DNA from 3 places in the Lysinibacillus sp. FW12 genome. Region 1 is predicted to be linked to each of the others. Evidence: riboswitches for the same ligand, from Rfam matches in the RefSeq annotation. Region 1 holds a riboswitch; each other region holds the start of a gene.

Evidence for each region. Region 1 has a riboswitch for thiamine pyrophosphate ahead of thiT (energy-coupled thiamine transporter ThiT). Riboswitches for the same ligand answer to the same signal wherever they lie in the genome.
Region 2: linked by a shared signal. The riboswitch ahead of thiW (energy coupling factor transporter S component ThiW) and the one ahead of thiT (energy-coupled thiamine transporter ThiT) in region 1 are both predicted to bind thiamine pyrophosphate.
Region 3: linked by a shared signal. The riboswitch ahead of thiC (phosphomethylpyrimidine synthase ThiC) and the one ahead of thiT (energy-coupled thiamine transporter ThiT) in region 1 are both predicted to bind thiamine pyrophosphate.

Annotation. Positions count from the first base shown of each region.
Region 1 is NZ_CP139094.1:768,207-771,641, forward strand. Features, by position in the region: gene SJW71_RS03900 (AAA family ATPase) at 1-957, shown strand, start outside; gene SJW71_RS03905 (hypothetical protein) at 998-1,120, opposite strand; gene SJW71_RS03910 (DUF4870 domain-containing protein) at 1,176-1,499, opposite strand; TPP riboswitch at 1,627-1,734, shown strand; gene thiT (energy-coupled thiamine transporter ThiT) at 1,854-2,414, shown strand; gene map (type I methionyl aminopeptidase) at 2,696-3,435, shown strand, end outside.
Region 2 is NZ_CP139094.1:3,836,062-3,839,496, forward strand. Features, by position in the region: gene SJW71_RS19800 (ABC transporter substrate-binding protein) at 1-547, shown strand, start outside; gene SJW71_RS19805 (MFS transporter) at 889-2,085, shown strand; TPP riboswitch at 2,151-2,258, shown strand; gene thiW (energy coupling factor transporter S component ThiW) at 2,351-2,851, shown strand.
Region 3 is NZ_CP139094.1:4,519,983-4,523,417, reverse strand. Features, by position in the region: gene SJW71_RS23200 (methyl-accepting chemotaxis protein) at 1-16, shown strand, start outside; gene SJW71_RS23195 (AEC family transporter) at 122-1,051, shown strand; TPP riboswitch at 1,130-1,244, shown strand; gene thiC (phosphomethylpyrimidine synthase ThiC) at 1,385-3,163, shown strand; gene SJW71_RS23185 (catalase) at 3,283-3,435, opposite strand, start outside.

The sequences.
Region 1 (3,435 bases):
AAATTGACGATGGAAATAGCCAAACAAACTTTTGAAGAATTACAACTCAAAATGAATGAAAAACGTCAGCAATTCTCAGCAAGCATGCAGGAGATAGGCTTTGACAGCTACGAGGAATATACAGCTGCCAAACGGAGTTTATTGCAAATAGAGACCCTTCGAAAAGCTTGTAGTGACTATGCTTTACAGGTACACACATTGCAAATCCAAATTACTGAAGGGGCTATGTATCTTCAAGGAAAAGAGCAACAAGATTTAGTGTCCATGGAAGCCAAAGTAGAACAACTTCGTATATCTTATGAGGAAGCATTTAAACGTTTACAACAGTTGAGAGGTTTTGCTCAAGCTTGCCAAGGTTTTATTGAAAGAGTAGAAGAAATAGCGAGGGAGCTTCATTTACTTGAGCAAGAAGCGGGAAGAGTAAAGGAGCTCTATGGATTATTAAACGGCCAAAATTCGAAAAAGTTATCTTTTGAGCGCTATATTCAAATTAATTACTTAGACCAAATTACTGAAGCTGCCAATATTCGCCTTTATCATTTATCAAATGGTCAATTTGAGCTCAGACGTTCAGATAGATTGGAAAAGCATGCGAAACAAAGCGGACTAGGTCTTGATGTCTACGATGCCTATACCGATCAACTACGAGATGTCAAAACATTATCGGGAGGCGAAAAATTTAATGCCTCATTAAGCCTTGCCTTAGGAATGGCAGATGTAATTCAAAGCTTCCAAGGTAATATTCATATTGAAACGATGTTTATTGATGAGGGCTTTGGTTCGCTTGATGAGGAATCATTAAATAAAGCAATCGATACATTAATTGATTTACAGGATTCTGGTCGCATGATTGGCGTAATCTCTCATGTGCCTGAATTAAAATCTGCAATGCCAGCGGTTTTACATGTAGAAAAGACATTAAATGGCCATAGTCAGACATACTTTGAAGTGAAATAAGTGAAAGGCGTATTTCCGAAATAGGGAATACGCCTTTGTTTTATTTTTTTCGAGAAGTGGCTGTAGGAGTTGTTCCTTTTTTTGCAGCCATTACTTTTTTGACGATAGGAATAACAATAGGTGCCAATTTTACAGCAGTTTTCACAACGTTTGATACTTTCATTAAAAAACAGCTCCTTTTACAATTATTACTACCTGTTTCGCTTAAAATTGAAACATTAACGTATTACTCGAACAGCCTGAATAATATTCCATATGACAATACCAAGTGAGACAATGGCATAAACGGCAAATGAAACTAACCAAACAACCATCACAGTATTATTACTTGACGTTGGATCTAATCTTAATGTAGAAAAAACAAAGACAATAAAAAATAGGATGCCAAAAACAAAAGGAATTAAATGAGAGACAAGTGCACGAATTGAATGTCTTTTTACATCACTATCTTTCGTTACAAAGTAAACAATTAATGGGACGATAAAAGGGGCGAAGAAAATACTAAGATAACTAAAGGCAGATAAAATTTTTTGGTTCTCCATAGTTGTACCTCCTTTTTTAATATTTACGCATGAAAAACGGCAAAGTTTCAAAAAAATAATGTATGGAAGAGGTTGTAATCATCCAATCCTTTGCGTACAATGGGATTGTTCAAATAAATTCAGATGTAACGACCACAAGGGGAGCTGATGATGTCAGCTGAGACTGGGCACGTAATGCCTTGACTCTTTGAACCTGTAAGTTAACACTTGCGTAGGGATGTGGATAGAAACCGACACTTGTACGATGTCAGGCTCTGTCCTGGCATCGTTTTTTCATTCTTTAGGAATAAAAAAGATGTCTGCATTTCTATTCCTGCTCTTGTATCCTACATCGGAACAAAGGAGAGAATATGTATGGACAAAAAAAGACTATTAATGCTTGTGGAGATTGCGATATTTGCAGCGATTGGCCTTGTGCTCGATCAAGTATCCTTTAAAGTATGGGCACAAGGTGGCTCTGTTAGTCTTGTCATGGTGCCTATTATGTTAATTGCATTTCGTTGGGGCTTAGTTGCTGGGCTAACAACGGGATTACTTGTGGGTGTTATGCAAACCATGTTTGGTGCTTATATTGTGCACTGGCTTCAAGGATTATTGGATTATGGTGTTGCCTTTACAGTTGTAGGATTAGCAGCAGTTGTACGTGGACCTGTGTTGGATGCTGCAAAAAATATGAACAAAACGAAAATGGCACTTTACATTATCGTAGGTACTGTTTTTGCAGGCTTTTTACGATACGCAGCACATACAATTGCTGGAGCTGTATTTTTTGCAGAGTATGCGGGTGATCAAAATGCATGGATCTATTCTATCATTTATAATGGTACATATATGTTGCCAGCAACCATTTTAACGGCAATTGTAGGCGTGCTTTTATTCACAGCCGCTCCACAATTAATGCAAAGAAAAGCATAATAAAAGTTTCCTCAAATGATTTATTGTAAAAGGGTATAAAAGCTTTTCGTTCTATACTACTTGATGATATTCGCTTTCGCACAGAATCATTAGCAAAATTATCAACTTTTTTCAACAACAAGCAAGTCCCTTCACTCATGTGAAGGGACTTTTGGTCATGAATAGCTCTTTTAGCACTTTGCATTGTAGGAAAGCATACAATATTTAAAGCGTTTATCGTTATACGCATAAAAAGTTATGTTATATTAAAGAATAGATATTAGATGAAAGGGACGTTATAAATGATTGTAAAAACGCAAGATGAGATTGAAGCTTTTAAAAAAATTGGACGCATTTGTGCCGAAATTCGTGAAGCCATGAAAGCAGCAACAAAACCAGGTGTTACAACACTTGAGCTAGATGAAATTGCTGGCCGCATGTTTGCAGAGGCTGGTGCTATTTCTGGACCTAAGGGGGAATATGATTTCCCAGGATATACATGTATTAGTGTCAATGAAGAAGTGGCACATGGTATTCCAGGAAAACGTGTTATTCAAGAAGGGGATATTGTGAATATCGATGTTTCTGGGTCTTTAAATGGATACTTTGCAGATACTGGCATTTCATTTGTTGTTGGTGAGGGTTATGAGGACAAAGAAAAACTATGCCGAGTTGCTAAAAGTGCTTTTGATCGAGCAATGACAAAGGTTAAAGCAGGGTCTAAATTAAATCAAATAGGTAAAGCGGTTGAACGAGAGGCGAATGCTAATGGTTTAACTGTTATTATGAATTTAACAGGACATGGCTTAGGTCAATCTTTACATGATGAGCCTAATCATATTTTAAATTATTATGATGCGTGGGATTCTACGATTATGAAAGAAGGAATGGTGCTTGCTGTTGAGCCATTTATCTCAGCAAAAGCAGAGCATATTGTAGAAGCTGGTGATGGTTGGACATTTGTTACACCTGATAAATCGCTTGTAGCTCAAATTGAACATTCAGTTATTGTCACTAAAGATAAACCAATTATTTTAACTTC
Region 2 (3,435 bases), 1.5 Mb from region 1:
TCGTGAAGTCATTGGAATGGGCTTAAACAGTCTAGGCTATTCACTGAACTCATTAGATAATCACGAACTACGTGAAGCGACTGATAAGTTAATCACACTAGCACCCAATGTAAAAGCCATTATTGGTGATGAAATTACACCATTAATGATCAATAATGAGGCATCTGTAGCCCTCACTTGGTCTGGGCAAGCAGCCGATATGATGTATGAAAATGAGGAACTAGATTTTGCTGTACCTGACGAAGGTTCGAATTTATGGTTCGATAATATGGTTATTCCCAAAACATCGAAAAATATCGATGGTGCCCATGCCTTTATCAATTTTATGCTAAGTGCTGAATCTGGTGCTCAAAATGCCGATTATGTGGGCTATTCTACGCCTAATATTGCAGCGATGGACTTAATGGACGAAGAAGTTGTTTCTGATGAACGCTATTACCCTTCAGAGGAACAACGAGAAACATTAGAGGTCTATAAAAACTTAGGGCCAGACTATTTAGGAAAATATAATGAATTGTTTTTAGAATTTAAAATGAGTATACGATAATTTAAACTAGCGAATTGGTTCACACACCAATTCGCTAGTTTTTATCTGCATGCATATTCATTATAGTTAAAAAACAATTCAGTTCTTTCTGTCACAGAAACTTTAGTATATGACCACATTTTCACATACCCCTTCTATCATGCAATTGTCAAATGAATAATTTATTATTTAAAACTTAGAAATATAGCATCACATGTCATCTTAAATAACCTAAGAAGAAAACTTTTGTGGAAAACCATTCTAAATATCGAACCACTTCAATAATCTTAACTAATAGCCAAGCGATAATTCTTTATGATAGACTGTACTATATTTGATTACAAAAAAAGGGGGTTTATTCGATGACCCAGCAGAAGTCCAATAAGGCGGCTTTGTATATTTTAATGTTTAACATGTTTATCGCAATGGGGAGTATTGGGATTATTATTCCTGTCATGCCTGAGTACTTAAAAATATTCGGTGCAGCAGGACAAGTTCTAGGTATGCTTATTGCAACGTTCGCCTTAGCTCAATTCGTATTTTCTCCAATTGCTGGGAATCTTTCGGATCAGTATGGTCGAAAAAATTTAATTATTTTCGGTCTTATCGTGACAGGTCTTGCACAAATCGGCTTTGGCCTTGCTACAGACGTATGGATGCTCTTTCTAGCACGCTTTTTAGGTGGTCTTGGTTCTGCATTTGTTGCACCTCCTATTATGGCTTTTGTAGCCGACGTCACAACCTATGAAGAACGTGGGAAAGGAATGGGTATGTTAGGTGCTGCTATGTCTCTTGGTTTTATGATAGGACCTGGTATTGGTGGCTTTTTGGCAAAGGTAAGCTTACACTTCCCATTTTTCACAGCTGGAGCTGCTGCCATTGTAGCATCTATTTTATCTTACTTTTTATTACCTTCTACCAAACCAAACACTGCTCAGCAGAAACAAAAGCAAGACAATCTGGCGAAGCAAATGGCTCGTTCCATACATATGCCTTATTTTGTTATGCTCATAATTATGCTCGTGTTCTCGTTCGGCATTGCTAATTTCCAAACGACTTTGTCCTTATTCGTGACAGAAAAGTTTAATTACACACCCGTAGATATCGCGATTATTTTAGTTGTCGGTGGTGCTTTTGGGGTCGTTGTACAAATGTTTATTATTACACCACTATTTAATCGTTTTGGTGAAATGAAAGTCGTATTAGTCAATTTATTTATTGCATCCGTTGCTATTTTCTTAATATTATTCGTTTCTGGCTTTGCCCTTATATTAGTTGTAGCAACTATTTTCTCTACAGCAACAACACTAATTCGACCAGCTGTTAATACGCTAATCTCAAAGCTTGCAGAGAAAGAACAGGGATTTGCTGCAGGCTTGAATAATGCTTATATGAGTCTTGGTAATATGATTGGACCAGCATTAGCAGGTCTATTATTCGACTGGAATATGAACAGCCCGTATATTTTTGGCTCCATCATATTATTAGCATGTTTCTTCCTTGCTCTTGTCTGGACATTGAAAAAAGCACCTCATTTAATGCATCCAGATACAAAGTAGTCTGAAAAATCATTGACTATTTTTAGCAGTATGTTACATTAGTGTTGGTAAACTAATTAAATAAAATTAACCACTAGGGGAGTCTTTAAAAGGCTGAGACGTATATGTTTAGATACGGACCCTTTGAACCTGATCTAGTTCATACTAGCGGAGGGAAGTGGCGCTACTTGCTATTATCATTGTATACGCGAGGCCGCTTCCTATTGTTTTTAGGTAGCGGCCTTTTTATTTCCCTAGTGAAACTTTATCAAAAGGAGTGAACTTGATGTCAATTCGTAAATTAACGGTCATGGCTTTATTAGTAGCTATTGCCGTAGCAGGCTCTACCTTTGTCTCCATCCCGACAGGAATTGCACGTGCCTTTCCCATCCAGCATGCAATTAACGTGGTAGGTGCAATTCTATTAGGGCCAGTTCCTACAGTCCTAATTGCCTTTGTTACTGCCATCATTCGAATCCTTACAGGGACAGGATCATTATTAGCGATCCCTGGCAGTGTTATTGGCGCATTATGTGCTGCTCTCGCTTATAAATACAGCAGTAAAATGTGGTTAGCTGGCATTGGCGAAATCATTGGAACAGGAATTCTTGCTTCACTGATCGCTGTACCTTATGCAAAGTTACTAATGGGGACCTCCGTAGCTGCCTTATTCTTCATGCCAGCCTTTTTAACATCCAGTACTATTGGTGCTCTTTTAGGCGTAGTGATTGCTAACAGTTTGCGGAAGACCGTCCTAGTAAAGAGCTTTAATTCTTCACTTTATTGAGTGAACGGGTTCTGTGTTTTTATATAGTATTAGATGGAGAAATTCCATTATATCTGATGATAACTTTGTTTGTTCTTTTAGAGCGGGGACATTTGCTTTTGGAGCGCTTTCCTTTACTTTTGGAGCGGATACTCCAACCCTTGGAACGCTTCTCCTTCCTTTTGGAGCGGATACAACACCCTTGAAGCGCTTTCCCTTACTTTTGGAGCGGATACAACACTCTTTGGAGCGCTTCCCTTCACTTTATGAGCGGATACACCACTTTTTGGAGCGCTTTCCTTTACTTTTGGAGCGGATACTCCAACCCTTAGAGCGCTTTCCCTTACTTTTCGAGCGGATACACCACTCCTTGGAGCGCTTCTCCTTACTTTCGAGCGGAGACCTGTCTCCTTGGAGCGCTTTCCATTTACTTTTCGAGCGGATACACCACTCCTTGGAGCGCTTTCCCTTACTTTTCGAGCGGATACATCACTTCTTGGAGCGCTTTCTCTTACTTTTGGAGCGGATACACCACTTCTTGGAGCGCTTTCCCTTACTTTTGGAGCGGATACAACACCCCTTGGAGCGCTTTCCCCCACTTTTCG
Region 3 (3,435 bases), 850 kb from region 1:
TTTTAAATTAGCGTAAAATGAAGGGCTGCCTAAACAAATAGGCAGTCTTTTTTTATTGGAAGAGACATTGACCTAGTAGAAATTCGGCACTACTATAAAAGAAGGGAAGGGGGTCATCGAAATGATGTATCTCGGAATGATTTTCTTTCAAATTGTTGCACCTATTTTAGTGTTACTTATAGTAGGTGCTATCTTACAAAAGAGATTTCGCTTTAATTTAAAAGCGTTGTCTCAGCTTATTACATATTGCTTTATGCCAGCAGCTGTTTTTGTAAATTTATATGAGACGAGTGTAGAGCTGTCTGTACTGGCAGAGGTCGGATTGTTTATTGTGCTTTTTATTGGGAGCCAAATGCTACTCAGTCACCTTTTTGCGAAGTGGCTTGGTTTAGTTAAAACAGAGGCAGCAGTTTTTAAAAATAGTGTTGTGCTCATTAACTCTGGGAACTATGGCATTCCGGTAGCTCAAATGATTTTTGTAACACAACCTATTGGTGTAGCGATTCAGGTCATCCTTGTAATCTTTCAAAATATGACAACTTATACATATGGTTTGTATAATTTAATTTCCTCTACCAAATCAGGAATGACGATTATTAAAGATTTTTTTAAAATGCCCATCATTCATGCGTTGATTATTGGTGTAGCCATGAACTATTTTAATATCGGTATTCCACAGTTTATTAAAATACCAATAGACCATGTAGCAGATGGCTTTATTGCTGTGGCACTAATCACGTTAGGTGCGCAATTATCGCAGCTTGAAATCAAATCTATGTTTAATAAAACGGTTTTCGTCAGCTGCTTCACACGTTTAATTGTCGGACCAGCCGTAGCTTTAGCCATTATTTTTTTATTGGGGTTAGATGGAGTTGTCGCTCAATCACTATTTATAGCCAGTGCTTTCCCGACATCCCGCAATAGCTCTAGTCTAGCATTGGAATACGATGTGGAATCGGCAACAGCTGCCCAAACTGTTTTATTTTCAACTATTGTCAGCTGTATAACGGTAACAATAGTGATTTATCTTGCGGACGTATTATTTGCTTAATCGATAGAATATTAAAAAATAATGAATGGAAAACTTCCATCTCATAGTAATATCTGCTACACTAGCATCAAACTAAATAGTATTAACTAGGGGAGTCTGATGAGTCAGGCTGAGAGGGAAACGCTTAGAGGTTTCTTGACCCTTTGGACCTGATCTGGCTCATACCAGCGTGGGAAAGTTAAGAAACTATTGCATAGTATGTGTATGCAATTTCTACCTTTACATTCGTGGCCGGATCCAAATAATTATTTTGGATTCGGCCTTTATTTATTTGTTAGGGTGAGCTAGATCCGGTCCTTGTAACAAAAAACATTTAAGGGAGAGAAGTAGCTCATGTCAGCAATTAGTGAAAAGAACATTACGATTATGTCTAGCTTTGAAGGAAGCAAAAAGGTGTATGTTGAAGGTTCCCGTCCGGATATTTTAGTACCAATGCGAGAAATTGCATTAAGTCCGACAACAGGAAGCTTTGGAAATGAAGAAAACGCCCCTATTCGAGTATATGATACGAGTGGTCCCTATACAGATCCATCTTATCAAGTAGATATTACAAAAGGTTTACCTGCCTTACGAAGTGGATGGATTCAAGAGCGAGGAGATGTAGAAGCATATGAGGGCCGCTCTATAAAACCGGAGGATAATGGTTTTCATCGTGCAGATGATCCGCGTAATCATGAAAATGTCTTTCCTGAATTGGCAAGAAAGCCTTTACGAGCAAAAAAAGGGAGAAATGTAACGCAGCTGCATTATGCAAGACAGGGAATTATTACACCTGAAATGGAGTTTGTAGCTATACGTGAAAATATGGATCCAGAATTTGTCCGATCTGAAATTGCAGCTGGGCGCGCTATTATGCCTTCTAATATTAATCATCCAGAGGCGGAGCCAATGATCATCGGTCGTAACTTCCATGTGAAAATCAATGCCAATATTGGGAATTCCGCGGTATCGTCTTCTATAGCAGAAGAGGTTGAAAAAATGACATGGGCAACACGCTGGGGTGCTGATAATATTATGGATCTTTCAACAGGTAAGCATATTCATACAACGAGAGAATGGATTATTCGAAATGCAGCGGTACCAGTGGGAACAGTGCCAATTTATCAAGCATTGGAAAAGGTAAATGGCGTAGCAGAGGATTTAACGTGGGAAGTTTACCGTGATACGCTTATTGAGCAAGCCGAGCAGGGTGTAGATTATTTCACGATTCATGCAGGTGTACTATTACGCTATGTTCCCCTTACAGCTAATCGTGTAACGGGAATTGTATCTCGTGGTGGTTCTATTATGGCACAGTGGTGTTTATATCATCATCAAGAGAATTTCCTTTATACTCATTTTGAGGAAATCTGTGAAATTATGAAGACTTATGATGTTGCTTTTTCTTTAGGTGATGGCCTACGTCCAGGTTCAATTGCAGACGCCAATGATGAAGCCCAATTTGCAGAGCTTGAAACACTAGGTGAACTAACACAGATTGCGTGGAAACATGATGTTCAAGTGATGGTGGAGGGGCCAGGTCATGTACCGATGCATCTGATTAAAGAAAACATGGACAAGCAATTAGAAGTTTGTAAGGAGGCGCCTTTTTATACGTTAGGTCCACTTACAACGGATATTGCTCCAGGCTATGACCACATTACATCGGCTATTGGGGCAGCGATGATTGGCTGGTTTGGGACAGCAATGCTCTGCTATGTGACACCAAAGGAGCACCTTGGCTTACCTAATCGCGAGGATGTTCGAGTGGGAGTAATTACGTATAAAATAGCGGCACATGCGGCAGATCTAGCGAAGGGGCATCCTGGTGCACAACGCCGAGATGATGCACTATCAAAAGCACGTTTTGAATTCCGCTGGCGTGATCAATTCAATCTATCTCTCGATCCAGAAAGAGCGGTGGAGTATCATGATGAGACTCTGCCAGCAGAAGGAGCAAAAACAGCACACTTTTGCTCTATGTGTGGTCCTAAGTTCTGTAGTATGCGAATTTCACAAGATATTCGAAATTATGCTAAAGAAAAAGACTTGAATACGACAGAAGCGATCCATCGAGGTATGAAGGAAAAGGCAGAGGAATTTAAAAAAGCGGGTAGTCAGATTTATCAATAATGTAAAAAAGGCTTGTGTTGTAGTATCGACACAAGCCTTTTGTGATTAAAAAACTCCATGTGAGTGAAAAATTCACATGGAGTAAAAATTGGATTTGGATATCAATAATAAGTGGAATATTAAACGTTTGTTGGTTGTTTTACATATGGGTTTGTAAGATCCATACCTTCTAATGAAAGACCCATAGCTTTTGCTACACCTTCACCATATGCTGGATCTGCTAAATAGCAGTGAAGGATGTGACGGCGCTTGATGAATTCTTCAACAGAAGC